3 regions of the Bacillus sp. FAU18 genome follow, and region 1 is predicted to be linked to each of the others. Evidence: riboswitches for the same ligand, from Rfam matches in the RefSeq annotation. Region 1 holds a riboswitch; each other region holds the start of a gene.
The links. Region 1 has a riboswitch for thiamine pyrophosphate ahead of tenA (thiaminase II). Riboswitches for the same ligand answer to the same signal wherever they lie in the genome.
Positions count from the first base shown of each region.

Region 2: another riboswitch for thiamine pyrophosphate. It lies ahead of thiC (phosphomethylpyrimidine synthase ThiC); the one in region 1 lies ahead of tenA (thiaminase II).
Region 3: another riboswitch for thiamine pyrophosphate. It lies ahead of ylmB (N-formyl-4-amino-5-aminomethyl-2-methylpyrimidine deformylase); the one in region 1 lies ahead of tenA (thiaminase II).

Region 1 is NZ_JBVYHZ010000003.1:512,518-523,258, reverse strand. It holds gene thiF (thiazole biosynthesis adenylyltransferase ThiF) at 1-604, opposite strand, end outside; gene thiG (thiazole synthase) at 601-1,371, opposite strand; gene thiS (sulfur carrier protein ThiS) at 1,368-1,568, opposite strand; gene thiO (glycine oxidase ThiO) at 1,568-2,677, opposite strand; gene tenI (thiazole tautomerase TenI) at 2,661-3,278, opposite strand; gene tenA (thiaminase II) at 3,253-3,963, opposite strand; TPP riboswitch at 4,042-4,150, opposite strand; gene AC0OMU_RS02920 (monovalent cation:proton antiporter family protein) at 4,212-6,056, opposite strand; gene prpE (bis(5'-nucleosyl)-tetraphosphatase PrpE) at 6,289-7,023, shown strand; gene AC0OMU_RS02910 (RluA family pseudouridine synthase) at 7,036-7,935, opposite strand; gene AC0OMU_RS02905 (NAD kinase) at 7,950-8,750, opposite strand; gene yjbM (GTP diphosphokinase) at 8,769-9,404, opposite strand; gene AC0OMU_RS02895 (UPF0738 family protein) at 9,433-9,801, opposite strand; gene AC0OMU_RS02890 (CYTH domain-containing protein) at 9,926-10,498, shown strand; gene cwlQ (bifunctional muramidase/murein lytic transglycosylase) at 10,513-10,741, shown strand, end outside.
Region 2 is NZ_JBVYHZ010000003.1:230,731-241,471, reverse strand. It holds gene AC0OMU_RS01470 (hypothetical protein) at 41-577, opposite strand; gene ssuD (FMNH2-dependent alkanesulfonate monooxygenase) at 680-1,810, opposite strand; gene AC0OMU_RS01460 (ABC transporter permease) at 1,833-2,663, opposite strand; gene AC0OMU_RS01455 (aliphatic sulfonate ABC transporter substrate-binding protein) at 2,660-3,658, opposite strand; gene AC0OMU_RS01450 (ABC transporter ATP-binding protein) at 3,676-4,443, opposite strand; gene katA (catalase KatA) at 4,851-6,302, shown strand; gene senS (transcriptional regulator SenS) at 6,329-6,526, opposite strand; partial or broken gene AC0OMU_RS01435 (BBE domain-containing protein) at 6,822-7,010, shown strand; gene thiC (phosphomethylpyrimidine synthase ThiC) at 7,050-8,822, opposite strand; TPP riboswitch at 8,955-9,062, opposite strand; partial or broken gene AC0OMU_RS01425 (Type 1 glutamine amidotransferase-like domain-containing protein) at 9,131-9,825, opposite strand; gene AC0OMU_RS01420 (spore coat protein) at 9,863-10,135, shown strand; gene AC0OMU_RS01415 (hypothetical protein) at 10,220-10,423, opposite strand; gene spo0M (sporulation control protein Spo0M) at 10,565-10,741, shown strand, end outside.
Region 3 is NZ_JBVYHZ010000003.1:874,981-885,721, reverse strand. It holds gene divIVA (septum site-determining protein DivIVA) at 1-232, opposite strand, end outside; gene AC0OMU_RS04920 (YlmH family RNA-binding protein) at 326-1,099, opposite strand; gene AC0OMU_RS04915 (YggT family protein) at 1,160-1,432, opposite strand; gene sepF (cell division protein SepF) at 1,439-1,894, opposite strand; gene AC0OMU_RS04905 (YggS family pyridoxal phosphate-dependent enzyme) at 1,891-2,583, opposite strand; gene pgeF (peptidoglycan editing factor PgeF) at 2,590-3,426, opposite strand; gene AC0OMU_RS04895 (YlmC/YmxH family sporulation protein) at 3,589-3,834, opposite strand; gene ylmB (N-formyl-4-amino-5-aminomethyl-2-methylpyrimidine deformylase) at 3,912-5,195, opposite strand; TPP riboswitch at 5,283-5,384, opposite strand; gene AC0OMU_RS04885 (ABC transporter ATP-binding protein) at 5,397-6,191, opposite strand; gene sigG (RNA polymerase sporulation sigma factor SigG) at 6,339-7,121, opposite strand; gene sigE (RNA polymerase sporulation sigma factor SigE) at 7,261-7,980, opposite strand; gene spoIIGA (sigma-E processing peptidase SpoIIGA) at 8,043-8,972, opposite strand; gene AC0OMU_RS04865 (bacillopeptidase F) at 9,167-10,741, opposite strand, start outside.

The DNA of each region.
Region 1 (10,741 bases):
CATCTGTTACCTGAAAGACTGCTACCTGCAAAACAGCCGGACTGATGATGCCGGCTGTGTCACATGTTGCTCCGCCAATCGGAAGTGTATCGAGCAAGCAATGCAGGCAAGGAGTAGAACCCGGCACCACGGTAAAGGTGAGGCCGTAGCTCCCTACACAGGCACCGTAAAGAAAAGGAATCCCTTCCTTTACCGCAGCATCATTTACGATCAGGCGGGTTTCAAAATTATCAGCCGCATCCACAATAATCGATGCATCCCTAATCAGCTCGAAGATATTTTCTGCTGTCACATCCATGACAAGGCCGGTCACATCAACATCGCTGTTAATCGAACGGAGACGGCGCTCCGCAGCGGCTGCTTTCGGCATTTCTTTTTTGACATCATCTTCTGTATACAGCTGCTGGCGCTGGAGGTTGCTCCATTCCACATAATCTCTGTCGGCAATTTTCACAGAGCCGACTCCCGCTCTCACCAGCATTTCTGCACTGGCTGTTCCGAGCGCGCCTGCGCCGATAATCACGGCGCGCGCTTCTTTCAATTTTTTCTGGCCGGATGGGCCGATCGGAGCAAACAGCTCCTGCCTTGAATACCTGCCCGTCATACAGGAAGACCTTCTCCCGGACTGCTTGCCGTTCCGTATTGCTTAAGCGGGATTCGTCCCGCCTCATAAGAAAGGCGTCCTGCTTCCACCGCGAGCTTCATGGCACGAGCCATTTTCACAGGATCGTCAGCGCCCGATACAGCCGTATTGAGCAGTACGCCATCCGCTCCAAGCTCCATTGCGTATGCCGCATCTTTAGGCGAGCCGATTCCAGCATCCACGATGACCGGCACTTTCGCCTGTTCAATAATAAATGACAGATTCAAAGGATTTAAGATTCCTTGTCCCGATCCAATCGGAGATGCACCCGGCATGATGGCATGAACGCCGAGCTCTTCCAGCTTTCTCGCCAGCACAACGTCATCCGACGTGTACGGGAGCACAATAAAGCCTTCTTCAAGAAGCTGTTCAGACGCTTTTAATGTCTCAACAGGGTCAGGCAGCAAGGAACGGCTGCATCCGATGACTTCAACTTTAATCATGTCACAAAGGCCTGACGCTTTTGCCAGCCTTGCAATCCGAACCGCTTCTTCAGCAGTACTGGCGCCCGCTGTATTCGGCAGAAGCGTATATTTGGATAAATCAAGCTGTTCCAGAAAATTCGGCTGAGATGCTTCAAAGATGTTCATTCTCCGCACAGCAAATGTTAAAATATCAGACTCAGAAACAGCTACTGCTTCCTTTTGTATGTCAAACGATGGGTATTTCCCTGTGCCCAGCAGCAATCTTGATTGAAATGATTTTCCGCCAATTGTTAACATGCTCATCCGCCTCCTACAAAATGGACAATTTCAATGACATCACGATCACAAAGCTCAACCTCGTGATAGCGTTCTTTCCCGATTATTTCTTTATTTCTTTCCACGATAACGATTTTATTTTCAAGCTGATACGACGCCAGCAGGTCTTGAATTGTACCTGTGTCTTTTTCCCACTTCACGTCTTTACCGTTCAGCTGTAGCATCATATCTGAACCGCCTCCTTGCGATCAATTCGGAATGCGTGCAGCCAGTCTTGGTTGACCTCTTTATTCATGATGAGATCACTGATCAAAGCGCCCGTTGCGGGAGCAAGCAGGATCCCATTTCTGAAATGGCCAGCCGCAAATAAAATACGGCTGTCCTCAGGATGTCTGCCGATGTACGGTTTTCCATCCTTTGTTCCCGGCCGGAGTCCCGCCCAAAAACGATCCACCTTCATATTCTGTATAGCCGGCAGCATCGTTTTTGCTTTTTTCATAACCGATTCCAATCCGCCAAGATCCGGTGTTTCACTCCAGTCCCCCGGCTTCATTGTCGCGCCGACAACCAGTCTGCCGTTTTTTCTCGGTACGATATAGCAATGGTCATGGTAAAGCGTTTTTGTCAGCGGGATATCATCATTCCAAACGGACAGGCACTCCCCTTTTACAGGGAGAAAAGCATTGTTCAGTCCGAGCTGTTTAAAAAACATTCCGCTCCACACCCCGCTGGCAACGACAACATGATTAGCCCATACGTCTCCACTAGGGGTCTTGATGGACAGGGCTTCACCGTCACGTTCGACATGCAGGACGGGCGTATGCTCAAAAATCTCCGCCCCAAGCATTTTTGCTGCTTTCACATATGCCTTGCAAACAAAATAAGGCTCCACATGCACATCATCCTGAATAAAAGATGCACCAAAGATGTCACCAGACGCATACGGCTCTTTTTCTAACACCTCTTCTTTTGAATACCAGCTGACAGAGTCCAAATCGTCCATCTGTCTCAGCTGCAGCACATCTTCTTCAGAAAATGCAAGCTTAAACATACCGCCGTTATGCTGCCTGATATCCACACCAGATAATGCATAAAGCTCTTCTCCAAGACCTTTGTACAGACGCTGGCTGTGCATGGCGAAATCAAAAAACGCGTCACGTTCCTCGCATTCGGCATGGGCGCCCAGCATTCCGGCAGCGGCACTTGTCGTTCTGCCGCCCATTGTTCCGCTTTCAAACAATGCGGTGCTTTTGTTTTCCTTTGCCAAATGATAAGCAATCGCGGAACCGATAATTCCGCCTCCAATCACCACTGCTTCATAATGCCTTTTCATAGCGCATCTCCTTTAGCTTGCGGGAATATCGTCTGGCTGCTTCCAAGGGCTCAGCGGAAGAGAAAATTCCTGACATAACAGCAATGCCGTCTGCCCCTGCTTGTTTTACGTCTCTTAACCTGTCCGGCGTCATCCCCCCGATGGCTATAACCGGGATGGAAATCCGCTGTTTGATATCTGACAGCAAAGATACTCCTCTGCCTTCAAGACCCTTTTTGCAATCCGTTTCAAACACATGGCCGAACAGCACGTAGTCCGCGTCTTCCTTTTCTGCTTGAACCGCTTCCTCCAGTGAATGCACCGACCTCCCGATATGAAGGTGTGGAAATCTGGCTCTGACCTGCTTCGGTGAAAAGCTGCCGCTTGGCAGCTGCACGCGGTGAATAGTAGAGAAAAGCGCAATATCCACGCGCCCGTTCATCACCAGTTTTCGTTTATCTATACCGCCTTCAAAAATAAGCTCGAGCAGTTTCAGAATATCTGCCGCCGATTTTGAGCGTTCCCGAATGTGAATAAAATCAACTTCATTCTGAATCGAAATGATGGTTCTCGCTAGCTCTTCTACCGGCTTGCAGTTATCCGTTATGGCGTGAAGCTCCACATTCCTCCACCTCTTTTATGCCGCGCTCCGACCAGCCTTCTTTTTGATAGGCCATTCCCCAAAATTGATATTCATAGAAGCTGGAGATGACAAAATTCTCTTTCATCTTGGCACGCACTTCCTCCGTGCTGTTTTCCGCCAGCTCATCAAAGCGGTTGATTTGCTCCTCAACCTGTTGTCTAAACCAGTCACCGCCGTACGTCCCAATCCACTTTTGATAAATCGGATGCCCAGGATCGCAATGCAGCAATTTCTCACCAACCTCGTAATAGAGCCAGTAGCATGGCAGCAAGGCCGCTAAGATTTCAGCGAAATTCCCACTCAAAACCGAACGGTACATATGGGATGTATAAGAGTACGCCGTAGGAGACGGCTTAAACGCCTTACGCTCTTCCTCGCTGATTTCCAACAGCTCGGCAAACTCGCGATGAAGCGCCATTTCCGCCTCATATGTACCTTGGGCATGGCTTGCCATCCTCCCCGTTGTAAAAAGGTCCTTCGCATAAGCTGCGCCAAATGACTGCACCTTTGCAAAATGCGTTAAGTAATAGGAATCCTGAAGTACGTAGTATTTAAAACGGTCAATCGGAAGCGTTCCGTCACCGATTCCTTGAACGAACGGATGGACAAAGCTCCCCTCCCACCATTCTGCGGCTGCGCTGCGGCATTCTTCTGAAAACTTCACAAATCATTCCCCCTCTGAAAATAAAAAAACCACTTTCCCGCAAGGAAAAGTGGTTTGGAATTGGCATAGTAAAATAACACAAATACCGCTCCACTTCCCTACGCAGGTCTGAACCTGTTCAAGTTATGAGGGTCTAAAAGTCACACTTTTATCTCAGCCCTTATGAAGGACACCCCTAGTGGTTAAACGAATACATATTGAATTGTTCTGCACCTCTATATTAACACGAATCCTTATTTGGTCAAGATTTATCCTTCCAATGTTTTCTTAAGATCCGTTACGTATCCCCGAGATCCGGTGACAATTAAGCGATCTCCCAGTTTCAGCCTAGTATCCCCATGAGGAACGATGCTGTCCACACCTCTGAAAATCCTGACAAAGATGACGTCACCTGTTAAAGGGAATTCCCGTAAAATGACACCATCATATTTACTGTTCTCCATATTAATTTGATACAGCGAAGACTCTTGGTTCGTGAGCAGCTTCATGACGCCAGGCGCTTCTATCAGTGCGCGAAGCAGCGTTTTTGTCGACAGCAGAATAGAAAAGATGCTGATTCCCTGCTCCTTCAGAGCTGCTTCATGCTCCGGTGATCCTACGCTTGCAATGACTCTTTCTGTGCCTTTTTCTTTTGCAAGTAATGCAATGTCTGCATTCATATCTTCATTTCCTGTCGCCACAACGAGGATATCCGTTTCAAAAATGCCGAGTGATTCAAGCGTCTCGTGTTCATAGTCAGAAATTGTTTCAACAGCAAACACTGATTCTGACAGCTTTTCCTCCGCATTCTCTTGGTAGACGTGTACAACACGCACGTCATACTCTTCCTCTGGCAATTCGAGTGTAACAGGCAAAGTCATTTGATTGGCGCCGATGAACGTAATCGTCTTTTTCTCCTCCGGCTGCTCTTCCCGTTTGTATAATTTTTTAAAACAGATCGGCGTAAAAATACTTGCAATGACGGCTACTAAAATTAGCGCTCCTGACATATTTGCACTGATCACGTGAAGCTGCTGGCCGATTGTTGCAGCAGCAATCACGAGCGAAAGCGTTGATGTCAGCAAGAAACCAGACGCGAAAATGGTTCGGTTATCATACCACTTCTTTAAGTACATGACAGGAATGATTTTGCTGACTAACAGCGCCAGCAGCAGGAGCGGAATCATGATTAAAATTGTTTTATCCTGGAAAAGAGTCCAAATATCAAGCTTCACACCGACCATCACAAAGAAAATCGGTATTAAGAACCCATAACCGAATGAGTCCAGCTGCTGAACAAGTTCTTTGTTTGGCGAAAGCAGGGAAACAAGAACCCCCGCTAAGAAAGCGCCGAGAATATTTTCCGCCCCAAGTGATTCAGACAGGGCAACGAGTACAATGATTAACGTAAAAATGGCACGCGTCCCGATCTGGATCGTCCCTTTTGACATGGATTGAACAAAAGAGCGATGTTTGAAGACCCGGCCGAAAAAGTAAAGCACCACTCCGGCCGCAAACAGAATCATCAGGAGCCACATGTTTCCGCTGTCCTCTCCGTATAAAGAAGAAAAAACAGCAAGAAGAATCATCGTGGCCAAATCAGCAATAACAGCAACAAGCAAAATAATCTGCCCGATATTTGAATTCATGATCCGTTCTTCTTTTAATGTTGGAACGACAACGCCTAACGATATCGTTGAAATAATCAGGGTCATTAAAAAAGCATTTTGGATAAATCCAGCCAAGACGAACCCATAGGACAAGAGCAATGATAAAATAAAAATGCCGACAAAAATAATAGATGCCGCAGCAAACGTATTCGGCGCTTCCTTGCCATTCGGCAGGAACTGCTTTTTCTTCCCTTTCTCAAACGATGAAAAATCAATTTCAAGCCCGCTTAAAAACATTAAAAAGATAAATCCGAGCATAGAAAGTGTCTGGAGCCAGGTGTCACCCTCCACAACTAAATTAAGGCCGCTTTTCCCAATAATCAGCCCCATAATGATTTCAGCAACAACAACCGGGATGCTGAGTTTAAACCGATGCAAAAGGATGGGTGTCAAAAATGCAACGATAAGTACAACAACTAAAGATGCGACAGATGTATGCGCCATAATAAGAACCTCCTTCTTTAGATCAGGGTTATGCCAGTTCTCACTCAAAGAACAAAACCTCATTTTTAAAAAACATAACGCGATTTTAACAAGGGTGATGATGAAAAATAAAGTAATATGGTCTTAATCCTGTTTAGAAAATGATTCTTCTATAATTTGCACATAAAAGCTTGTGATGACTCACAACACTTTGCTTCATAATAAATAAAACAATCGGTAAGGAGGATACCGCATGGCTTACGATATCATCAGCGATATTCATGGCTGCTATGACGAAATGACTGCATTAATCCAGAAGCTTGGCTATACAATCAAAAATGGAGTACCTGTCCACGAAGAAGGCAGGGTGCTTGTTTTTGCCGGAGATTTAACTGACAGAGGGCCTAAATCGATAGAGGTCATCCGATTTGTAGCAGGCGCTTACGAAAAAGGCGCTGTACGTTATGTCCCGGGAAACCATTGCAATAAATTATATCGTTACTTAAAAGGAAATCCGGTAAAAGTGATGCATGGTCTCGAAACAACAGCGGCAGAGCTTGAGGAACTTTCCAAAGATGAGAGAAAAGCAGTCAGTGAACAGTTTATGAAGCTGTACGAAACAGCGCCGCTTTACGACATCTTACATAATGGAGAATTAGTTGTCGCCCATGCTGGCATAAGAGCTGACGATATCGGCAAATATACCCGCAGAGTGAAGGACTTTGTGCTTTACGGTGACGTGACGGGTGAAACATATCCGGACGGCAGACCCGTCAGACGTGATTGGGCGGCAGCCTATAATGGAAAGGCTTGGGTGGTATACGGTCATACACCTGTGAAAGAGCCTCGGAAGGTCAATCGCACCATAAACATTGATACAGGCTGCGTGTTCGGAAATCAACTGACAGGCTTTCGCTTTCCAGAAATAGAAACCGTCTCTGTTCCAAGCTCCCTGCCCTACGACGAATCAAGATTTCGCCCCATATAAAAAAGGAGAGAATCAATGATTCTCTCCTTTTATCAGTTTTCTCATGTCCTGAGGCAATGGAGCATGAAACGTCATGTTCTCCTGTGTCAGCGGATGGATAAACGAAAGATGCTCGCTGTGCAGAGCCTGCCGGCCAATTTCCTGTCTCGTACCGCCGTACAGTGTATCGCCGCACAACGGGTGCCCAAGATAGCTCATATGAACACGAATTTGATGGGTTCGTCCAGTCTCAAGCTGCAATGCCACCGAGGTCATGTCGTCATTTGCACATGTGACGTAAAAATGAGTAACAGCCTTCTGGCCATCTGGCGTTACCGTCCGTTCAATAATACTGTCAGGATGTCTGCCAATCGGAGCATCGACTGTTCCCTCCATCTGCGCCATCCGCCCGTGAACCACTGCCGCATACCGGCGTTTCACAAGGCCGTTTTTTTGCGCAGACGATAAAATGGAGTGGGCAAATCGATGCTTGGCAACAAGCATGACACCTGATGTATCCCGGTCTAGCCGGGTGACAAGATGTACTGTCGCCCTCACTCCGGTTGTTTGATAATGATCAATAATTCCATTGGCAATGCTGCCGGAGGGATGCTCTCTCGAAGGGATTGATGACACATACGGCTGCTTGTTTATCACAAGCACATGTTCATCCTCATAAAGGATATCGAGCGGAACAGGCTCTGCCAGCAGCGTCTCGCTCACCTGTTCCTCAGGAAACTTCACGATAAGAAGATCTCCCTCTTTCAAAACGTATTTAACCGTCACATGCTCACCGTTGATCAGCAGGTCTCCCCCGCCAAACTTAATATCGGTCAGCAGACGTTTCGAAATTCCCAGTTCACCGGCATATTCTTTTACAGTCATCCCGTCCTCAGCGGAAGTAATGTTCTTTCTGATAAAAAAATGCTCCACGATATGTCCTCTTTCTATTCACCTTTTCCAATAAACGAATCCTGGACTCTTTTCCAAAATGGAAACGGACGGAATCTCGCAAACCGCACTTTTTCGGATGCAACCTGGCAGCGGATCGACTTTACATCTTTATGGAGAAGGGTTAAATGGTCAATCGTCACTTGAAAGTCAACTTCGTTTCTCGGCTTAATCATGCAATCATGATGGGATGGGAGAAGCAGAGGTGACCCGACCGTACGGAACACGCGGTTATTAATTGAAGCCATTTCCGCAAGCTGGATCGCCCTGATAGAGGGATGGATAATCGCTCCGCCCAGCGCCTTATTGTAGGCTGTGCTGCCTGATGGAGTTGACAGGCAGAGGCCGTCGCCCCGGAAGGTTTCAAAGAGCTGCCCTTTGATTTCCACATCTGCAACAAGGCTTCCTTCGATGCTTTTAATCGTACATTCATTCAAAGCTAAGTATCTTTCTTCCCGCTCGTTTTCGTGATAGGTCACAATGACTTCGAGAAGCGGATATTCGACTGTATGATACGGCGTTTTCGCGATGGCAAGAACAAGTTTTTCAATTTCATGAGGAACCCAGTCGGCATAAAAACCCAGATGACCTGTGTGAACGCCGACAAATGCTGTTTTGTCCAAGCGGTCGCTGTATCTGTGAAAAGCATACAAAAGCGTTCCGTCGCCTCCGACTGAAATAACGATTTCCGGTTCATTTTCATCCAGTTCCATATCAAAATCCAATAAATACGCCTGTATTTTGCTTTTCAGCGTATCAGAAACTTGATCTCCTTTTGATGATACGGCAAATTTCATGCTCTTCTTCCCCTTTACCTATTGTTGCTCGCTTCCTTTTTTCTTTCTTGAAAAGGCAGCTTGAGCTTCCTGTACTTCACCCCTGATCTCCGACATCTCTTCATCAAGCCGGGAAGCCGCTTCAGAAGCGCGCTGAAGCCTTAGTTTTACTTTTTCAGGAATGTTTCCGCTGTATTTATAATTCAATGAATGCTCAATGGTCGCCCAAAAATTCATCGCCAGTGTACGGATCTGTATTTCCACGAGAACATGCTTTTCTCCGGATACCGTCTGCAAAGGGTACAGCACAACAAGATGGTATGACCGGTATCCGCTCTCTTTATGTTCCGCAATATAATCTCTCTGATCCACGACGGTGAAATCTTTTCTGGCAAAAAGCATCTCTTTTACGATTTGGATGTCATCGACAAATTGGCACATGATTCTAAGGCCAGCAATGTCCTGCATGGTTTCAATTTCATGCAGCGGTATGCTTTTCCGTCTCGCTTTTTCAAGTATGCTCGCCACAGGCTTGACGCGTCCGGTCACAAATTCGATCGGTGAATGGTCGTCCTCGTATTCATATAGTGTGCGGATCCCCTTGAGCTTCACTTTCAACTCTTCGACAGCCTGGCGGTACGGCACTAAAAAACGCTCCCATTGTTTGTCATCCATCATACATCCCCCAATTCCGAACCAGTTTCTATAAAAACACGCGTTTCACTTTTTCTTCCATTTCTTCTCCATAGTTTGCATTATCTTTTATATTTTCTAAAAGATATTCCAGCTCCTCATGCAGGCCTGCCAGTTCAATTGTTTGGTCTCCTGCCTCTAAAACAACCGGTATTTTTTGTGCATGGGCCTGCTTCAGTTCCGGCCATACATGTTCCTTTATAATGACATATTCAAAAGAATCAGCTAATTCAAGTATGTATACAAAAGCAAAGTGGTCAGAATCAACAAGCATTTGACCTGACGGCTTGCGTTCCGCTTCGTTTCCTTCTGTCTGACAGGCAAGGCGAAGCTGATCATCCGATAATGTTGCATTCAAAATTTCGATTCTGTTTTGCATAATGCTCTCCTTTTTTAAACAAAGTACAGATTCATTTTATCATATCGAGCTCGATATTGATAAACCTAACATCTAAAGAGATAATAGTAAAAATAAGATTTACAGGGCGGAAAGGAAGAGCATCATGAGCCAAGAAATTGAAATCGAATTTAAAAATATGCTGACCAAACAAGAATTCAAAAACATAGCAGAGGCACTCCAGCTGACAGAAAAAGATTTTACAGATCAAAAGAATCATTATTTTGATACAGACAGCTTCGCGCTGAAACAAAAACATGCTGCGCTTCGTATCCGCAGAAAAAACGGAAAGTATGTCCTTACATTAAAGGAGCCGGCTGATGTGGGGCTTCTGGAAACGCACCAGCAGCTTTCAGAGGTATCAGATCTCGCTGGATTTTCAGTTCCCGAGGGCCCTGTGAAGGACCAGCTGCACAAGCTTCAGATCGATACGAATGCCATTCAATACTTTGGATCTTTAGCAACAAACCGTGCGGAAAAAGAAACAGAAAAAGGCTTAATAGTTTTAGACCACAGCCGATATTTAAATAAAGAGGACTATGAAATTGAATTTGAGGCGGCGGATTGGCATGAGGGCAGACAAGCCTTCGAGAAGCTGCTTCAGCAATTCAGCATTCCTCAGCGCGAAACCAAAAATAAAATTCTGCGTTTTTATGAAGAAAAACGAAAGTCTATATAAGGTGGAATGACATCGTGAATGTAACGAATTGGGCAGCTTTACTTCAGCTTCAGGCACTACAGTCCATATCTAATGCACGCAGCAGCTCGGACACTCAGAATACGGAAAGCCCGCTTTCAAGTTTTAGCTCTTTGCTCAGCCAATATACAAACGGTCTGGCATCTCAGCAATCAGCACCTTCTTCATCGCCAAGCCCGCTCAGCATGCTGAACAGCGCGAATACAACAGCGCCGTCACTGCTTT
Region 2 (10,741 bases), 280 kb from region 1:
CATACCGCTTTGTAAAACAGACGGCCTGAAGCCGCCCATTCTAATGATGCAATTCCACATAATACAGTAACGCATCTTGATGCTTAATGAGCTCTTTTTTATGTTCAGAGGTGTGCATTGTCTCGTCAGTCCCTCTAATACTGCTGCCGATCAAAGCAGGCTTCTCGAAAGTAATTGGTTCCGGCGATGAAATATTCTGAGTCATTTCCTGTGTTGTGCTATCGTCGCGTTTCACCGATGAATCAGCCGCTATATTTCCCTGTTTATCTACAATGCCAAAATGAATGGTGGTATGTTTATTCTTTCCTTCCCCCTCTTCATTCTCAAAATAAACAAATTGTATGGTATCGGTTTTTTCCTCTGAATAATCTGCACGAACCGGTCCAAACCTCTCAACAAGCTTTCCCTTTTGATAATGTTCGATGTACATGTCAGCTGAAGAAATACCTTCACCGATATTGACGGCTTCGGCAGTGAATGCCTGTGAAGCTGCGACATCCATTCTGTTTTTTTCAAGATCTGATATGTCCGCCGCTTTGATTTCCATCTGTTTTGAATGTCCGCATGCTGACAGCATAGCTATGAGACAAATGACTGCCGCGCTTCTCAATGTTTTCAGAAAAAAAGCCCTCTTTTTTTGAATATCATACCATGTTCGGGGGCTGTATTTTAGTTAAACTCATACATTTTTCTCTTTGACAAAATAAGTGTTTCCTACCGCTTCTCCCCTTTTGTTCTGAAGCTTTCTCGTCCGATCATTTTCAAACGGCAAAAGCGGAAATACAAGCTCTGCAAAATAATACGCTTCTTCTAAATGCGGATAGCCTGAGAATATAAACGATTCTATGCCGAGTGCCTGGTACTCCGCTATCCGGTCGGCAATCGTCTGCGGATCACCAACAAGAGCTGTTCCTGCCCCTCCTCTGACCAGGCCGATCCCCGCCCACAGATTCGGGCGGATTTCAAGCTTCGTCCGATCGCCTTGATGAAGGACGGCCATCCGCTGCTGGCCTGAAGAGTCGTAACGGCTCAAAGCTGCCTGCGCTTTGGCAATGGTGTCATCATCCAAGTGGCTGATCAAGCGCTCTGCCGCTTCCCATGCCTCTTGTTCAGTTTCACGAGCAATGACATGAAGCCTAATGCCAAATCGAACGGACCTCCCTTCTTTTTCCGCTTGCTTTTTGACTCTCTCTATCTTTTCTTTTACTTGTTCAGGCGGCTCACCCCATGTCAAGTACACGTCTGTATGCTTTGCGGCAGCTTCAATTCCAGCCTGTGACGAACCACCGAAATAGATGGGCGGATGCGGCTCTTGCTGCGGCGGGAAAAGCAGATTGCTGTTTTCCACTTTTATATGCTTTCCTTCATAGGAAACCGTTTCTCCCTGCAAAAGTCTCCGCCAAACGGTTAAAAATTCGTCTGTTGCCTCGTAGCGCTCATCATGGCTGATAAACAGGCCATCGCCTGCCAGCTCATACGGATCGCCCCCAGCCACAACGTTGATCAGCAGCCGGCCGTCTGAAATGCGGTCTAGGGTGGATGTCATTCTGGCTGCTAAAGAAGGCTGCATTAAACCAGGTCTTACCGCGACTAAAAACTTTAAGTCCTTTGTTTCTCCTGCCAGTGCCGACGCTGTAAGCCACGGGTCCTCGCACGATCTTCCCGTTGGCAGAAGAACTCCTGTATATCCCAGCCTGTCTGCCGCCTGCGCGACTTGTTTAAAGTAAAGATGATCCGCAGTCCGTCCATCACTTTCAGATCCTAAATATCTCGCGTCTCCATGAGTCGGTATAAACCAAAGAATTTCCATATTCATCTCCCCTTTATATCTTTTATCCTTCGTAGCTGTTTCTCCACTTTAACAGCTTTCGTTCAAGCATCCTGACAAAGGAATCCGTCAGCTTTCCAACCACTGCAAAAATGATAATCCCTGCAAAGACTTTATTCGTTTGTGAAAACTGTCTCGCATCCATGATCATATAGCCGACTCCCGAGCTTGAGCCCATCAGCTCTGCCACAACGAGCCCGAGCCATGCAATGCCGAGCGATAAGCGAATGCCTAGCAATATATTGGGCAGGGCTGCCGGCAATATCACTTTGGATATCTGCTGATGCCATTTAAATTCAAGCACCCGGGCGACTTCAAACAGCTTCGCGTCAACCCCGCGGATGCCGTTAAACGTATTGATATAGACAGGAAAGAAGGCACCGAGCGCAATCAGCAAAATTTTAGATACTTCGTCAAATCCGAACCATAAAATAAACAGCGGCGTGACGGCCAGATGAGGTACGGTTCTAAGCATTTGCAACGACGGATCAAGATACAGCTCCGTCCGTTTGGAGAATCCGGCCAAAATCCCGATCATCAATCCAAGCCCCGCGCCAAGCAAAAAACCAAGCGCCGCCCGATAAATGCTGATTTGCAGATGGCCGAACAGTTCGCCGGACAAAATAAGCTCCTTAAAGGTCAGAACAATCGTAACAGGTGTAGGCAGCACTGTAGCGGACACAACCCCCAGCCCGCCGATGACCTGCCAGATGGCAATGATGACAGCGGGCAGTAAAAGCCCCTTCATCCAGCCGTATCTCTTCCTTCCGGGCTTTTTTCGCACCGCTTCCGCATTCGTTTTGGGCAGCGAGCCCGCAGCCTCTGCTTTCATCATTGATCACCTCCTGAGGAATGTTCCTTTAATGCTTTTTTGATAAAAGTGTTATCGACAACATCTTTCACATCAATCTTCTTATCTATCGCCTTTGTTCGAAATTGAAAATCTGCTGTTTCCTGCTGCGCTTTCACAATGTCGTCACTGATGACCTCATTCAGAGGTTCAGTATTTTTCAGCACATTTTCGACGACCTTTTTATCGAGATCTTTAATGTCAGAATATAAGTCCGCTGCTTCATCCAGATGTTCCTTTTGCCATACAACGGCTTTATTAAACACCTTCAGAAAACGGACCACTTCGTCTGGATGCTCTTCTGAAAACTTTGTTCTTACTAAAGTAAAACCCGGTGAATATAAATCTGTGCTTTCTCCGTTCACAAGGATTTTTGCTCCGTGTTTTATTGTTTCTAAGGACAAGTACGGCTCCCAAATGGACCAGGCATCAACAGATCCGTTTTCAAATGCGGAAGCTGCTTCATCAGGCTGAAGCTGAATAATTGTCACATCGTTAGCTGACAACCCCACTTGATCAAGCGCTTTATACAAAAAATCAAACCCGCTGCTGCCTTTGGCGACTGCAATTTTCTTCCCCTTTAAGTCCTTAACGTCTTGAATGCCGCTGTTTTGATTGACAAGGATGCCGTTTGCTTTCAAACCGTCCTGAGACAAACCGATTTCTTTAAAGTCAATGCCTGCCGCCTGTCCAGCGATCACAGGCGAATTACCGACTTGAGAAAAATCAAGTTTGTCTGCCGCAAGGCCTTCAAATTGGGGCGGACCGCTTTGAAACTCCACCCATTTCACTTTGATGCCTTCTTTTTCAAATGCATCTTCGAACCAGCCTTTTTCCTTTGCGATCAAAAGCGGGCTTAAGCTTTGCTGAATACCAATACGAATTTCCTTCAATTGTTTGTGGTCACCGCTGGCTCCATTTGCTCCACAGCCTGCGAGCAGAAAAATAACGGCAACCAATACAATGAGTCCTTTTTTCATTTCCGCTTCCGCCCTTTCTATATCCCTGATCCTTCTGCGTACTCCAAATCTTCTGTTTTCTCGAATTCCGAAAGCACTTTCTGTCTGATCGCTTGGAAATCCGGAGTCGTCCGGTTCCGCGGATACGCCAGGTGAATGGGCATCAGCTTATGGATTTTCCCCGGTTTGGCCTTAAGGATCGCAAGCTCATTTCCTAAATAAACAGATTCTTCTATATCATGAGTCACGAGAATCATCGTTGTTTTTTTCCTCCTCCATATATCCAGCAGCACGTCCTGCAGGTGTTTTCTTGTAAAAGCGTCGAGTGCACCAAACGGTTCATCTAAAAGCAGCACCTCAGGCTCCCGCAGAAGGGCCCGGGCGATGGCTACTCTTTGTGACATGCCGCCTGACAGCTCGCGCGGATATGCTTTTTCCGATCCTTTCAATCTGACAATCTCGATCAGTTCATCCACCTTTTGTTTGACTTTTAGGTCCTTCAAATTCAAGTCGGCTGCAATATTCTGCTCAACAGTCAGCCAAGGAAAGAGGCGGTGTTCCTGAAAAATAAATCCTTGCTGAATACCCGGAGCTGTTACGCTGCGGCCGTTAATTTCAACACTCCCGTCATATTCAGAATCAAGCCCTGCAATAATCTTTAACAGGGTGCTTTTTCCGCACCCGCTCGGTCCGATAAGCGTTAGAAATTCGCCTGGTGCGATTGATAATTCTATGTTCTCTAAGACCGTGTTTTTGCGGCCCTCTTGAACAAATGCCTTTTCTTTGATGCTGATGGTCACAGCCACTTTTATCCCTCTCTTTCTGCCAACCCCGCCTTCAAAAAAAACAAAAAGGCCCCCATCTCTGTTCTTGTAGAGATGAGAGCCTTCGGCGGTCCGATCAGCTGCCCAATTGTTTTTTTGTTTGAATAACATGTTAATTCAAATTATTCCGATATGTCAACTCTTTTTTAAATACGATTTTTGATATCCTTGTTTATCACTTACTCTGCTTGTTTCGCAAATAGAGAAGGAAAAATTATTTCTCCAAAAATTATTAAGTGTCATAAAAAGCTGTTACAACAAGGTTTTTCAACACTTTCGATACTAGATATCGATTAATAGAGATAACTATTTTATAATAATTATAAAATAATATTGACTTTTTACTTAGAGATGATATTATGTTCTTATAAATTCCAAGAGGTGATAACATGAGTTCAAATAAACTGACAACTAGCTGGGGCGCTCCGGTTGGAGATAATCAAAACTCAATGACTGCCGGTTCTCGCGGACCAACTTTAATTCAAGATGTACATTTACTCGAAAAATTGGCCCATTTCAACCGAGAACGTGTTCCTGAACGTGTTGTTCACGCCAAAGGAGCAGGCGCACACGGATATTTTGAAGTGACAAACGACGTAACAAAATACACGAAAGCCGCTTTCCTTTCTGAAGTCGGCAAACGCACACCGTTGTTCATCCGTTTCTCAACAGTTGCCGGTGAACTTGGCTCTGCTGACACAGTTCGCGATCCGCGCGGATTTGCTGTTAAATTTTATACTGAAGAAGGAAACTACGACATCGTCGGCAACAATACGCCTGTATTCTTTATCCGCGATGCGATTAAGTTCCCTGATTTCATCCATACACAAAAAAGAGATCCAAAAACACACCTGAAAAACCCTACGGCTGTATGGGATTTCTGGTCACTTTCACCAGAGTCACTTCACCAAGTGACAATCCTGATGTCTGACCGCGGAATTCCTGCAACACTTCGCCACATGCACGGCTTCGGAAGCCATACATTCAAATGGACAAATGCCGATGGCGAAGGCGTATGGATTAAATATCACTTTAAAACGGAACAAGGCGTGAAAAACCTTGATGTCAATACGGCAGCAAAAATTGCCGGTGAAAACCCTGATTACCATACAGAAGACCTTTTCAATGCAATCGAAAACGGTGATTATCCTGCATGGAAACTATATGTGCAAATCATGCCTTTAGAAGATGCAAACACGTACCGTTTCGATCCGTTTGATGTCACAAAAGTTTGGTCTCAGAAAGACTATCCGTTAATCGAGGTCGGACGCATGGTTCTAGACAGAAATCCGGAAAACTACTTTGCAGAGGTAGAACAAGCGACATTTTCACCTGGAACACTCGTGCCCGGTATTGATGTTTCACCGGATAAAATGCTTCAAGGCCGACTGTTTGCTTATCATGATGCACACCGCTACCGTGTCGGTGCAAACCATCAAGCGTTGCCAATCAACCGCGCACGCAACAAAGTAAACAATTATCAGCGTGATGGACAAATGCGCTTTGACGATAACGGCGGCGGATCTGTGTATTACGAGCCTAACAGCTTCGGCGGTCCAAAAGAGTCACCTGAGGATAAGCAAGCAGCATATCCGGTACAAGGTATCGCTGACAGCGTAAGCTACGATCACAACGATCACTACACTCAAGCCGGTGATCTGTATCGTTTAATGAGTGAAGATGAACGTACCCGCCTTGTTGAAAATATCGTTAATGCTATGAAGCCGGTAGAAAAAGAAGAAATCAAGCTGCGCCAAATCGAGCACTTCTACAAAGCGGATCCTGAATACGGAAAACGCGTGGCAGAAGGCCTTGGATTGCCGATTAAAAAAGATGCTTAATGTAGAAATGCAAAAACCCGCTGTAATCAGCGGGTTTTTTTATATTTAGTTACACATTGCGTATGCTTCTCATCAATCTTCATATAAATTTCTTCCATTAGCTCCGCGCTGTTTATAATCTCTCGTTTGTTTTTTTCAATCAGCAGCTCAAGCGGCAAAATCTGATTCCCGTAGGTTTTTCGCTTCCTGAATCGTTTTCTCCCCTTTTCTTTTTTGACTCCCATCAATAATCCCTCCTTTTTCATACAAAAAAGGCCCTTATCTAAACGATAAGAGCCTTCGGTGTTCCGATCAGCGCGATAAATTTGAAAAATTTGTACTGACCATGTTAATTCATACAATACCGACCTGTCAACTATTTTTTTGAGAGTGTTGACACTGTATCAGATTGCATCCCCGCTTTTTCCTTATACACTCTTTTCCCCTAACGCATAAGCTAGAGAAACTAGAATACGAGAGAAAGAGAGGTGGGAGTGTGGAAAAGACAAAATTGACCGGACGTATCGTAACACGGGATGATCCGGACTATCGAAAGAAACGATGGGAGACTACGTAAATTGGCCAGATATCGAAATCAGAAACTGGCCAAGAACATATTACGGCGAAAACGTTGAACGACTCCGCCGTGTCAAAACGAAATATGATCCAGAAAATGTTTTCCGCTTTGAACAGAGTATTCCGCCGCTTCGACGCTCTCTGTTTTTCTAAAAAAAAATGAAGATGGAGCATTCTCCATCTTCATCTTTTTTATTGATATAAATTGCTTCCCGTATCGACAAACTCTTTTGCTTTTTCTTTTAATCCTTTATTTATGGCTTCTGCTTCACTGAGATCGTTTTTCTTCGCATAATCCCGAATATCCTGTGAAATTCTCATGCTGCAAAATTTCGGACCGCACATGGAACAAAAGTGAGCGGTTTTTGCTCCTTCAGCAGGCAAGGTTTCATCATGGTATTCAAGCGCTCTCTCTGGATCAAGAGATAGATTAAACTGATCCCGCCAACGGAATTCAAAACGGGCTTTCGATAACGCATCATCCCGGATTTGCGCCCCAGGATGCCCTTTTGCAAGGTCTGCAGCGTGCGCAGCAATCTTATATGTAATGACTCCTTCACGAACATCATCACGGTTTGGCAGCCCTAAATGCTCCTTCGGCGTTACATAACAAAGCATTGCTGTCCCGTACCAACCGATCATCGCCGCTCCGATCGCTGAAGTAATATGGTCATATCCCGGGGCAATATCCGTTGTCAGCGGCCCCAATGTGTAAAAAGGCGCTTCTTTACAAATGTCCATTTGTTTATCGACGTTCTCTTTGATTTTATGCATCGGAACATGTCCAGGCCCCTCAATCATCACCTGAACATCATGCTTCCAGGCAATTTGCGTCAGCTCTCCAAGCGTCTCTAATTCAGCAAACTGCGCTTCGTCATTGGCATCAGCAATTGATCCGGGACGCAAACCATCCCCAAGAGAGAAAGCAATATCATACGTTTTCATAATCTCACATATTTCTTCAAAATGTGTGTATAAAAAGCTTTCTTGATGATGAGCCAGACACCACTGCGCCATAATCGCTCCCCCGCGTGACACAATACCAGTTGTCCGTTTGGCAGTCAGCGGTACATACCTAAGCAAAACACCCGCGTGAATCGTAAAATAATCCACTCCCTGCTCTGCCTGCTCGATTAGCGTATCACGATAAATCTCCCACGTTAAATCCTCCGCTACGCCGTTTACTTTTTCAAGCGCCTGATAAATCGGAACAGTTCCCACAGGCACGGGGCAATTGCGGATAATCCATTCACGCGTCGTATGAATATCTTTTCCGGTAGAGAGATCCATCATTGTATCTGCTCCCCAGCGGATGGCCCACGTCATTTTTTCCACTTCTTCTTCAATGGATGACGTAACCGCTGAATTCCCGATATTTGCATTAATCTTCACATGAAAATTCCGGCCGATAATCATTGGCTCACTTTCAGGGTGATTAATGTTTGAAGGAATAATCGCCCGGCCGCTGGCTACCTCGTCTCTGACGAATTCAGGAGACACATGCTCACGAATGGCGATAAATTCCATCTCAGGTGTAATGATCCCCTTTTTTGCATAGTGCATTTGAGTAACATTTTGACCTGCCTTCGCCCTCAGCGGTTTCCGCTTTAATCCTGGGTAGCTTACGTTTGGATTTGCTTTTTTATAACCGTTATCTTCTGGTTTTATAGCCCGACCTTCATACTCTTCCACGTCACCGCGCTCTGTGATCCATTTTTGGCGGAGCGGCTTTAATCCTTCTTGAATATTAATGGTTACTCCAGGGTCCGTATACGGTCCGCTTGTATCATAGACACGCACAGGCGCGTTTTCCTCTTCGCCGAACGATCCCGTCGTCGGACTCAATAGGATCTCCCTCATCGGCACTTGGATGTCCGAAGAAGAACCCTCCACGTATACCTTCTTGCTACCTGAAAAACTTGACATAATGGAAATGTTGGCTTGCTGCACTGAATTGTTTTGCATTACTTTTCCTTCCCCTCTCTACGTTTGAAAGGACAAAATCAAGCCCATAACCAGCACAAAAAACCGGATTCATATAAATGAACCCGGTTACAGTCAGAAAGAAACATATTATTGCCCAGCACGACAATAACAAAAACTATTCCTCTACTTCCCCACGCTGGTACGAACCAGATCAGGTCCAAAGGGTTAAGAAGCTTACCTTCCCTCTCAGCCCGAAAGCGGGCACCCCCAGTAACTATTGATTTCGCCCTCATCTTAACATAAAACCAATCTGAAAAAAAGAGGAATATAGAAAATATTCAGCTAATTCATCCCAAATATTTGACCGGCAACGGGATTTCAGATACTTCATGTTCCCCCATTATCACCCGATATGCCTTTGCACCCGCTCTTGAACTCACGGTTTGAAACAGCTGATCATTTATGAAATGGAGAGCAGCCCCATCATCCGCTGCATAGCCACTGCATAAGAACTTGTTAGATATCAACTGGTGGTATGCCGGTCTCCGATCCTTTTCCCCGTCATAATGGGGACAAAAGCTCCCTTGCAAAAAACCTAAACTTTTCAAACCTGTCAGCGGTCCGGCTGAATCTGTCACCCCTTCTTCAAACCAGCAGATCGCACCGGCACTTAATCCAGCTAGGACCACACCGTTCTTCCATGCTTCCCTGAGAATATGGTCCAGCCCCACTCTTTCCATAACACAAGTAAATTCCGCGTATTTCCCCCGCCAACATAAATCACGTCCATTTCCATAACAAAAGAAGCTAAATCTGTTGATGGCGGCTTAAACAAAGATAAATGAGACGGCACACAATCCAGTGTTTGAAATGCATGATAAAACCGCTGAATATAGTTTTGGGAATCTCCGCTCGCCGTCGGCAAAAAACAAATACGAGGCTGCTCTCGTTTTGATTGATTGAGGATATATTGATCGAGGGACAAATTATCCGGCTCCATCGAAAAACCCCCGCCCCCCATCGCAATAATCTGCTTCATCATCACACCCCCCAACAAATTTGTTGCTTATTATAGCATTTTGTATAGAAGCAAGAAACAAAGCCAAATACTTTCTTATCAGGAGCTGCTAAAAAAACAAAGGAGGTGGTTTCCCATTGAACAAAGTCTTTGCCCCAAAGATATTCTTGATTTGTTAACAACAATAAAAACCAGCATTAACAAATACACTGTCGCAATAACAGAAGCCGAAAATCCCCACATCAGAAGAGCGTTGCATGATCAATTAGATACAGCCATTCATCTCCAAGATGAACTGTCAGATTTTCTGTTAGAAAAGGGGTGGCTCGGGTGAGCAATTTCAAATCGATTCGCTTTTATCTTACAGCAAAGACCACCAAAAGAGACGGGATCTCAAAGATGAGATGCCGTCTCTTTTTTATTGCTCCACTCTTCTTAAAGCCTCGTTTACCGTTTCTTTTATAAACGCGTCTTCACCGCTTAATCGGTCTAAACTGAGATCGCCGTTTCTCAGCCTTTCGGAAATATTGTTTATATCTTCCTCTACTGTGATTTGCAGCTCACCAGCCAAAAACATTCTGTGTAATTCATCTGCAACCAAACTTTCTTTATTCACTTCCATCCACTCCTTTATTTTCAATATTATTCTTAGTCTGTCCCTAGGCCGAGACGAATAATAGGAAAAAAGTATGAATTAAACGAATCTTTTTTCCTCCTTCTTACGTATATCTGTTGAGAAAAAAGAAAAAGGGGAAGATCTAACATGTCATTTTTTAAAAAGCTTGCGGCAAGTGCCGGAATTGGAGCTGCAAAAGTAGATACAATTTTAGAAAAAGACGCATATTTTCCAGGAGAAGAAGTACGGGGAACGGTACATGTCAAAGGCGGAAAAATCGCTCAGGACATCCGTTATATCGATTTACAGCTTAGCACACGGTAT
Region 3 (10,741 bases), 360 kb from region 1:
CCGCTTCTTGAGCAACTAAAATGGATTTATTCAATGTTTCCTCAATATTGGCAAAGTGTCCGATTCTTTCATCAAGCTCATTGACTTTCGCTTCAAGCTCAGTTTTCTTGCGGAGAACAATTTCGTAATCTTTTCTGACTTGGGCTAGGAATTCATTTACTTCATCTTCATCATATCCGCGAAAACTTTTTGTAAACGTCTTGTTGTGAATATCATTTGGCGTTAATGGCATGATGCCACCTCCATTTTTACATTTCAGTACGGTTATCTAGTTCACATTATAAAACAAATTTCGCACAGATGGAGAAAAAAACTGAAAAACCGACTATTTTTGTCGTTCAAACGTAACTCTCCATTTGTCTTTTTTGGTTTTCCCTTCGATTTTTGTTAAGCTGCACCGGCCAAAACCTCTGATTGACAGCATGTCCCCTTCCGCGACTATGTATGAAGGATCTTCAACCACCTTCCAGTTCACTTTCACAAGGCCGTTTTTCACAAGCGTCTGTGATTTCTGGCGGGATTGCCTGCTCATAGAGGCGCAGACGGCGTCAAGCCTTAAAGAAGAAACCGTGTCATCTCTTATTTCGACATCCACTGCTGGAATGTTAAGGTCTGACAAGTCGATTTTCTCTAGGCTGACCGCCGCTTTGCCTGCTTGGGTCAGCTGTGCAGCCACAAAATCAGCGGTATCGGCTGAGACAATCAATTGCACTGCTGTCTCAGAAAACACGATGTCACCGAATTTTTGCCGCTTTAATCCTATGCCCATTAATGCACCAAGCAGAGAACGATGATCTACTGAGACAAACTTGTCAGCATAACGGACGTTAAACGCCTGCAGTTCAAAATCCGATTCTTCCGGAGTAATGTACTCTGGATACAGAATCGCCCGTTTTCGCTCCGCTCTGTCATAGCCGCCGGAAAAAGCAAGCCCGACATCAGCCTGTCCCGTAACAGCAGAGAGGATGACCTGCTCTCGGGGGTCTAAAAAGTCGGTCAGCTTCATCCGGTACTGCTCCTGGACAATTCTTTTCCATTCGAGCGCCTGGTCAATAAAGGCCCGCTCGTCTTTTCTGAAGTGCTGATATATATCGCTCATCGTCTTTCCCTTCTATGTAAAGAGGCTTGGCTGCTGCCAAGCCCCTATCAAACTGTCACATTAAAACGCAATCATGCGATAAAGTCCCCACAAGCCGGTTGTCGCAAACCGAAGCACAAGTATTGCTACGATTGGTGAAATATCCAGCATTGCAATCGGAGGAATGATTTTTCTGAATGGTTCGAGATATGGTTCACAAATCGAAGCCAAAAAACGCCCGACTGCTGTTTCCCTCGTACTCGGCACCCATGACATAAAAATATATATGATCAGGGCAAATGAGTATATTGTGATTAATAAGTTTAAAACCGAAAAAACTTGATAAAGGATCATCTCGCTTTACCACCTCTGATGTTCGTCTTCAGATATGAGCTCAGAAATTGTGCCTGATACATCTACGTTGTCAGGCGTGCAGAGGAAAATATCTGAGCCGATTCTTTGAATATCGCCGCCAATGGCATAAACGGTTCCGCTTAAAAAGTCAACAATCCGCTTCGCCTGGTCATGCTGTATCCGCTGAAGATTGACGACAACTGCCCGCCGGTTCTTCAAATGGTCGGCTATTTCCTGCGCCTCCGCATAAACGCGCGGCTCACTCAACACCACTTTAGAGGATTTCTGAACACTTTGCAAGCTCACTACATTCTGTTTGCCCGCTGGTTTATTCCCGTTGTAAGGCGGCTTTTCTTTTTGCTCATGCTCCTCATGAGATTCCCGCTCTGTCTCAATATATTCATATTCGTATTCTTCATCTTCCATTGAGAAAAAGTTTTTCAGTTTATTTTTCATACTCATTGCTGTACACCCCCTGTTTCATTTCCGACTAACGATGAGCCGATTCTAATATAAGTAGCTCCTTCTTCAATTGCAATTTCAAAATCATTTGACATGCCCATCGACAGTTCAGTACACGGAGCGTTCGGCTGGTTCAGCTTCTGAACCTGGTCACGGAGTTCTCTCAGCGACCTGAAACAGCTTCTGATCTGATCTTGATCATCAGTCAGCGGAGCCATTGTCATCAGCCCGGCAACAAGGATATGTTCGAAACCGGAAAGCTCCTGTATGAATGGAATGACTTCTTCTTTTTTCATGCCGTGTTTAGAAGGCTCAAGAGAGGTATTGACCTGCACAAAGCATCGTACAGTACCTTCAGCCCGTTTTTCAATTTCTTTCGCTAATGAGAGCCGGTCTAGGGAATGGATATAGGAAACCGAATTGACGACAGATTTTGCTTTTCTTGATTGCAGACTGCCGATAAAATGCCATTCCGGATTCCCTTTTATCAATTCCTGTTTGCGGAGCAGTTCCGCATCCCGATTCTCTCCGAGGCAGGTGATGCCAGCATCTACTGCCTCCTGTGCTCTTTCAGGCGATACATATTTAGTGACTGCAATAACCGTAACTTCATCGGAGCTGCGGCCCGATCTGTTACATGCTTCGTTTATTCGTTCGTTTATATGTCGTAAATTATCAACAACACGCAAGATCTTTTATGCCTCCTTCATTCCGATAAAGGACATCATCCGTCCAGTTTTCCCCTGATCGCGGCGGTGAGAATAGAAAAGAGACGGCTCGCTTTCCGTGCATAAACCGCTGACAGAAATTTGTTCACTTGCCAAACCGCTGTCCATCAGTATAAGACGGTTCAGCTCTTTCAGATCAAGCTGATATTGTGCCTTTGCCGTCTGATTAACGGCAAGGTCTGCTGAAACCGGCAATGCGCGGACAGCATCCATGACGCGGTCGTCTACCGTATAGCATGCACCGCTGATAGACGGGCCAATAACAGCGTAAATATCTGAGGGATTTGAACCTTCCTTCTCAGTCCATTGCTTCACCATTTCTCTGCCAATCTGTTTGACGGTGCCTTTCCACCCGGCATGGGCGACTCCGACAAGCGACTTAACCGGATCATAAAAGAAAAGAGGCACACAATCAGCAAAGCATAATGCTAAAAATACATTTTTTTCATTTGTATAGAGCCCGTCCGTTGCTTTTAGAGCCGTGTGATACTCACGGGCGCCTTTTCCCCTATCCCTCTGCGTCACTTTCTGAACGCGATTATCATGTGTCTGATCAGCGAATACCCAAGACTGCAAATCAGTATTAAACATATCGGCAATATATTCACGATTTTTAACTACATCTGCATCTTTGTCATGAACGTGCAATCCTGTATTTAACGATTCAAAAGGCTTTTGGCTGACACCGCCGTTTTTTGTCGTAAATCCGGCAATGACCTCTTTGTTGTTTTGATTCGTTTGAGCCCAGTCTTGTATCATGAGTGTCGAGGGTGTGGTAAGACTGAATGGGTGATATGTATTCATGATGATCCAACCTTTCGACAAACATTTAAAAAAGCGGAATTTCCCACTTATTTTACCACATCTTACTGCATTCGTTGAGCGCCGATTTGCATATTTCTAAATGAAATGTGCCGGAAGAATCGAGACTTCCGGCATTTGCCAATCTGCGGCAGACAAGCAGGTTTATGCATGCGGTTCACTTAATCGGACCAAGATTACATCTTCCCCGATTTTTACTATATTTCGCCATGGAATGACCAATTCCTCTTCTTTTCCAAAAAATCCGAGAACTTTCCCATTTCCTCCGAGTATGATCGCCTGAATTTTTCCAGTAGTCACATTGATATCAATATCACCAATACTCCCCAGCTTTTTTCCGTTTGAGACATTGACGACATCCTTTACCTGAAATTCTGAAATGCTGATCATTCCATCACGTCCTTTTTCCGTCCTTTTGTTCAAGTATATGAACGGGCAGGCTGAACCTTGTCAGCAAGAAGAAATTTTCATGTCATTGCTTTTTTCCGGCTGCACCAGCTGATGATAAAATCGAGTATAATTTTTGTATACTCTACTAGCTGCTCAATCGATACCTTCTCGTTCACAGAGTGTGCATTGTGCAGATCTCCAGGACCGTATATTACGCATGGAATACCGGCATCATACAGCCATCCGCCATCTGTAACTGATTGAGAAACGTCAATAATTGGACACTCCCGTTTCACTTTCTGATGAGAGGCAGTTAGCTCTAAGACGCCTGGGTGGCCAGGGTCAACTTCCAATGCCGGAAAAATTTCTCCTCTGTCTTCTATCATAGATGAGCCTCCCCACTTGAATACAGGGCGGTTTTCCCTAAGCCAAATATCACTGTCACTCAGCCGATTGACGTAATCTTCTATTTCCGCTGCCACTTGGTCATGGGTTTCATTCGGATAAAAATGGACTGTGATCCACAGCCGGCATTCGTCCGCTATAAAAGCCGCATGTCTGCCGCCTTCTATAACAGCCGGGTTAATCGTATTTGTGCCTGGTTTAAAACCGGGATAACTTTTCATAATAGACCAGTGGCGCTCAAGTTCACCGAGCCCCGCAATGATTTTCGCCATTTTTTCAATTGCGCTTGCTCCGAATGTTCCTCCGCCTGCGTGGATCATATTCCGTCTCGTTCCATCATGAAATGTTTGACTGCTTTTGATTTCGATCCAGCCTGTAATGACACCGCCTTGGCCTTGAATATGCATATCGCTCGTATCCGCGACAATTGCAAAATCAGCGTGGTAGCCCCTCTTGCAGCATTCAAGTGTGCCAGCTTCTCCAACTTCCTCTCCAATAACCGATTGCAGAATCAGATCACCGGGAAGCTCAATGCCGGCTTCACGAATTAATTTGACAGCAAACAGCACACAAGCCATTCCGCCCTTCATATCGGAAGCGCCTCGCCCGATTAAGAGACCGTTTTTTTCAATTGGATGAAACGGATTGTGCTCCCATCCTTCATCCTCTTTTACCTCTGCCACATCTACATGACCATTAATGATCAGGCTGTAATAATCTGCTGAATCTGTTCCCTTTAGCTTCCCTACAACATTGGGATCTCCAGGGTACACATCCCATTTGTCGATCGAGAATCCCAATTCATTTAAAAATCCCGCAATCCATGACTGAATGCCCTCTGTATTTCTTGCAGGCGGGGCGGGTGTTTGATAAGAAATCAGTGTTTTAGCAAGCTGAATAAGCTCCTCCTTTTGTTCTTCCACTTTTTTTTGCAAAGAGTCTATTTGTTGGTCCAATGTAAATCCGCTCCTATTCTTTAAAATCAAAAAAGCCGTTTCAAAAGTGATGAAACGGCTTAATAAAAACAAACGGAGTCCGATGTACTCCGCTTTTCACCGCTTCCCTCCGCTGGCATGATCCAGATCAGGTCAAAAGGGTTGAGACAAAGTCTCTCTCAGCTTCGCAAAGCACCCCTAGGATGAATCTATATATGTTTGTCAGGCATTCGTTATCGGCTCAGCTCTTGTTAAAAACGGCCGATCCTGATTCCATAATACATGGATTGGCGTATCAAAAAAAGCGGAAAGTACTTGATCAGTAAGCATTTCCTTTATTTCTCCGGATCCAAAGACCTCTCCCTGTTTTAATAAAAGGGCTTTATCAAAGACAGGCAAAATTTCTTCAGCATGATGAGTCACATAAAGGATAGATGGTGCATTTTCTTTGTTTGCAATGTATGTAATCGTATCTAACAACTTTTCCCGGGCAATAAAATCCAGCCCTGTGACTGGTTCATCCAGTATCAGCAACTCCGGATCGGCCATTAGTGCTCTAGCAATCAACGCTCTTTGTTTTTCCCCTTGAGAAAGGGTTTCATAGCGGCGATCGGCATATTCAATTGCTCCCAAGTCCTCTAACAAACCAATCGCTTTTTCCCTGGTTTCCTTACTTGGCGTTTCATATAACCCAATCGAAGCGTAAGCTCCGCTCAAAGCAATTTCAAAGGCTGAATCTGCCGGATACAATTTTTGCTGAAGAGCTGCTGAGACGAGGCCAATTTTACGTCTGAGCTTTTCCCCAAGCTCTGTTTTGCCAAATTCATGACCAAGCACCTGCATCTCGCCTGATGTTGGAAAATAATATGAGCAAAGCATATTTAACAGCGCTGTCTTCCCGGCGCCATTTAGGCCGTAAAGCACCCAATTTTCCTTTTCTTCCACCTTCCAATGAATATCTCTCAGTATCCATTTCCCATTCCGTTTTAGTGAGACATTGTCAAGCTGCAAAATCATCGTGGTCCTCCTCTTTATTGCCTTTTATAATTGTTTTAATTTTCATAAAACTTTGTACGAACTAGGATACCTTACTTTTTCCAAAACGTAAACCATCCGTAATCAATAGAAAAGCCTTTAAAACAACATCGTTTTAAAGGCTTTTCATTATTGAAGAATATTTTTATTCATTTGTTTGATAGCCGCTTTTTCAAGTCTGGACACCTGCGCTTGAGAAATTCCGATTTCCTCGGCGACTTCCATTTGGGTTTTCCCTTGGAAGAACCGCTTTCTCAAAATCATTTTTTCCCTATCGTTCAGCCTTCTCATGCCCTCTTTTAAAGCCAGCTCTTCAATCCATTGTGAATCTGTATTGCGCTCATCACTGATTTGGTCCATCACATAGATCGGGTCTCCGCCGTCGTTATAGATCGGTTCAAATAGAGAAACCGGATCCTGGATGGCATCAAGCGCAAATACAATTTCCTCATGCGGTACTTCAAGAACTTTTGCGATGTCTTCTGCAGTCGGCTCCTTGCTTGTCTCACTGATTAACCGCTCTCTTACCTGAAGCGCCTTGTAAGCGATGTCCCGGAGTGATCTTGATACACGGATCGGGTTATTATCGCGTAAATACCTGCGGATCTCTCCGATAATCATAGGTACAGCGTATGTTGAAAACTTAACATTGTGGCTTAGGTCAAAATTATCAATGGATTTCATTAGTCCGATGCAGCCGACTTGAAATAAGTCATCAACATACTCCCCTCTGTTATTAAATCGTTGAATGACACTTAAGACAAGACGCAAGTTCCCGTTTACAAGCTTTTCTCTTGCTGAATCATCGCCTTCATCCTGCAGCTGCCTAAACAGCTTTCTCATCTCTTCATTCTTGAGTACTGGTAATTTGGAGGTATCCACCCCGCAGATTTCGACTTTATTTCTCGACACTTTTTTCCCTCCCTACAGGAGCTGCTGTACAACGTTAAGTATCTCCTTGGGTGGGAAAAATATGCACTGCACTCAGACCGAAAAACTGTCGAAATCAGGAAATCCCTGTAAAATCAAGGGGTTCTAACCATAAAATTTTTTACACCATTTTGTTGAACTCTTTTCTCAACCTTTTTATAATTCTTTTCTCAAGCCGCGAAATATAAGACTGAGAAATCCCCATCATATCCGCTACATCCTTTTGGGTTTTTTCTTCTTCACCGACAAGCCCAAACCGCAGCTCCATGATTTGCTTTTCTCTCTCATTAAGCTGTTCAAGCGCTTTTTTCAAAAGCTTTTTATCGACGTTAGCTTCTATGTCTTTAGTGATGATGTCATCGTCAGTGCCGAGCACATCAGAAAGCAAAAGCTCATTGCCGTCCCAATCAATATTAAGCGGTTCATCAAAGGAAACCTCTGAACGGATTTTGTTATTTCTTCTTAAATACATCAGGATTTCATTTTCTATACACCGGGAGGCATAGGTAGCAAGCTTGATTTTCTTTTCTGGATTGAATGTATTCACAGCTTTGATTAGACCGATGGTACCGATGCTGATTAAATCCTCTATATTAATTCCCGTATTTTCAAATTTACGGGCGATATATACGACCAGACGCAAATTGCGTTCAATTAGAATGGCGCGCGCCGCCTGATCGCCGTTTGGGAGCTTCATTAACAAAACCTGCTCCTCATCTTTAGATAATGGAGGCGGCAAGGCTTCACTCCCACCTATGTAATAGACTTCATCACTTTTCAGCCCAAGTTTCATCAGCAGCTTATACCAGAGGTGCGTCAACCGTAATTTCAGTTTTTTCATCTTCCTCTCCCTTCTAAATGTCACGCCGTTTGAGTATGATAAGTAACGGACATTTGCGAACATTATGAAACGTGTTTGACAGCCTTGCCCGAAAGCATTTTCGGATGAATAATCGCGTCAAACTCTCCATCTGCCGACAGCTTTGTTGTGCTGATGCCGATTAAACATTTATCTGCAGAAATCATTTCTTCTTTTGTCATAATCGTTACGTGATCCGGTTTAACGCATAATAAAAATTGGTTTTGCTGACCAACTCCCCTGTATGGAATCAACCTCATTTTATCTAAAAAGCGAAAGGAATCATCGAGCTGTTCGATGGCTTCCAATGGGTCTGTGTTTCGAATGATCATCGTTTCGGCTGTTCCGAAAATCGGCTCCAGTTTATCAATGTAAATGATCATTACCGGCGTTTTTGTAAGAGGATCGTACAGCTGATTACCGGAATCAATCAGGCCTCTGACATGAAGTGTTTGGCTGCCCAAATCTGCCTGCACGCTGACTCGTTCCTCATATTGAATGTTTTTTGTTTCAATATCTTCAATTCTTCTTTTAGAAAAAAACCATAATGCTGGAAAGCCAGCAACAATAAACAACCAGCTGATCGGGTCTCCAAACCCTGTTTGATTGGTAATCATGACACCGTTTTGAACAATAGAATTTGACTGCAGCAAAGAATGGGCTCCGATAATTCCTCCCCCCATTAAAAAAGTGGCAAAATAAAAGGAAAACAAATTTTGAAAGAAAAACCGAAATCTTTTAAAGCCAAATGTCACCACCACAATCACAACTGAAAAAGCTAGCTTCCCAGCCGGATGTTCAACAATCGGCGAAAAAGGAGTAAACATCAAAAGGACAATACTGGAACCGATGAACGCTCCGCCTACCAGTCTTCTTTTTTTCACATGCCGTTTTAAAATAAATGCCGTGAGCAAAAGCAAAAGTGCATCAAAACAAAAGTTTAACAGCCAAATGACATCTAAATAGATTTTCACATCTGACTCCTTTCTTTCTTGCCTCACGCTGTTCCCCTTCTTGCTTCATAAGTATAAAGCAAGCTCTGTGGGAAAGTCTGTCAATTAATGTTGAGAGGAAAATACAATTTTTCAGGGAAATCTGCTTAATTTGTCGAGGAATTGTAATGAGAGGATATATAAAAAAGCTGCCAATGACGGCAGCTTTTTTCCACTTAACTTTCTGTGTTGATATTAAGTTTTCCATTCGCAGTTTTTCTTGTTTCATTTCCATAATCATCTCGTACGATCACTTCTACTTTTGCTCCTTTTGCTTTAATAGAAGAAGTGGCTGTCCAATAGCCTTCATATCTTCCCGGAGAAATTTCTCTTAACGGGAGTTCGGTGGCGTTTTGCACACTCGCTCTTGCATTTGTCAGCGGCATACGAATGATAAACGTTGCATCTAAATCCTCAGCACTTGAGAAAGCGATTTTCACAGATTCACCGGCTTTTAAGTTTTTATCCTCTCCCGGAATTAGGCCGGAAATGATAGGCTTGTCAAAGTTGACATCAATGACAGCCTTTTTCGTCGTTTTGTTGCCTGCTAAGTCTGTAGCAATCACCTTGATTTCATTGCTTCCATTCTCCAAAAGAATACGGGCTGAGTATGAACCATCAGTTATTGTTGCTTTTTTGCCATTCACCTTGACGTCTTTCAGATTGTCATCGGATACAGCCCCTTTGACAGTCAGCGTTTCTTTATTTGTTTTCCCGCCATCCTTTGGAGTGTCCAGCGTTAATTCAGGCTTTTCTTGATCAAGCGTGACCGTGATCGGGCTGGAGGCATCCGTTATTCCGTTATCTGTTGATGCAGTTGCCGTCAGCTCATTTTCACCCTTGTTGAGTGTGATGCCTGCATGGAACGTGCCATCCGCAGCAGCTTTCGTTTCTCCTGCTTCTTTCTCTCCATTATAAATGTGTACCGTTGTACCAGGAGAAGCTTTTCCTTTTACAGTGACGCTATCCTTATTTGTGTATGATTTGTCTGTCGGTGAAGTAATCTCAGGTACAGCAGCTTCATAATTAACTAATGCGCGAATCATATAGTTGCCGTCTGCTTCGTCACCCGGCTCCCATTGTCCACCTATATACTGCCAGTTGCGGCCGGAATTCTGGCCGGTTTCATCCATTGCCAATCCAGGTGAATACGGATCAGGTTTTGACTGGATATATACGAGATAAAAGTCTCTATCGACCATAATCCCTTTTGAACTGAGGTCTACCTTAGTCCACTCGCCATTGCGAAGAGCTTCCGCGTTAAATGGCCCTGCAATTTTCTTGCCCGGTGCTCCGTCTTTTCCTGTAGCATCGTATACCTCAACCTTAAACTCTGTGCCGCCGGGATCAGGGAACTCTGTATCCCAGAATCTGAACAGCCCTCCTGTAAGCATGCCTTTGTCCTTGCCGTCAGCGAGCGTCATTTTGACCGCCCATCCGTTACCGGCAGCAAAATAGGAATTGGCATTCTCCGCCGTTCCGTCATCATATGCAATTTCACCCGGATAACCGACAAAAGGCTTCAATGCAGTTTCTTTTGTTACATCACCTTTTAACTCAACGGAAAATTCATCACTGTAATAACCCGGTGCAGCGACTTTAATCGTATAAGCGCCTTCATAGGCTTCAAGCGTATATTCGCCTTTGTCGTTTGTCATAGCCGGTTCCACCGCAGCATCCTCTACAACATAAACGGAAGCGCCTTTTACCGGCTCTCCTGTCGTTTTATTGATGACCGTGCCTTTTAATGT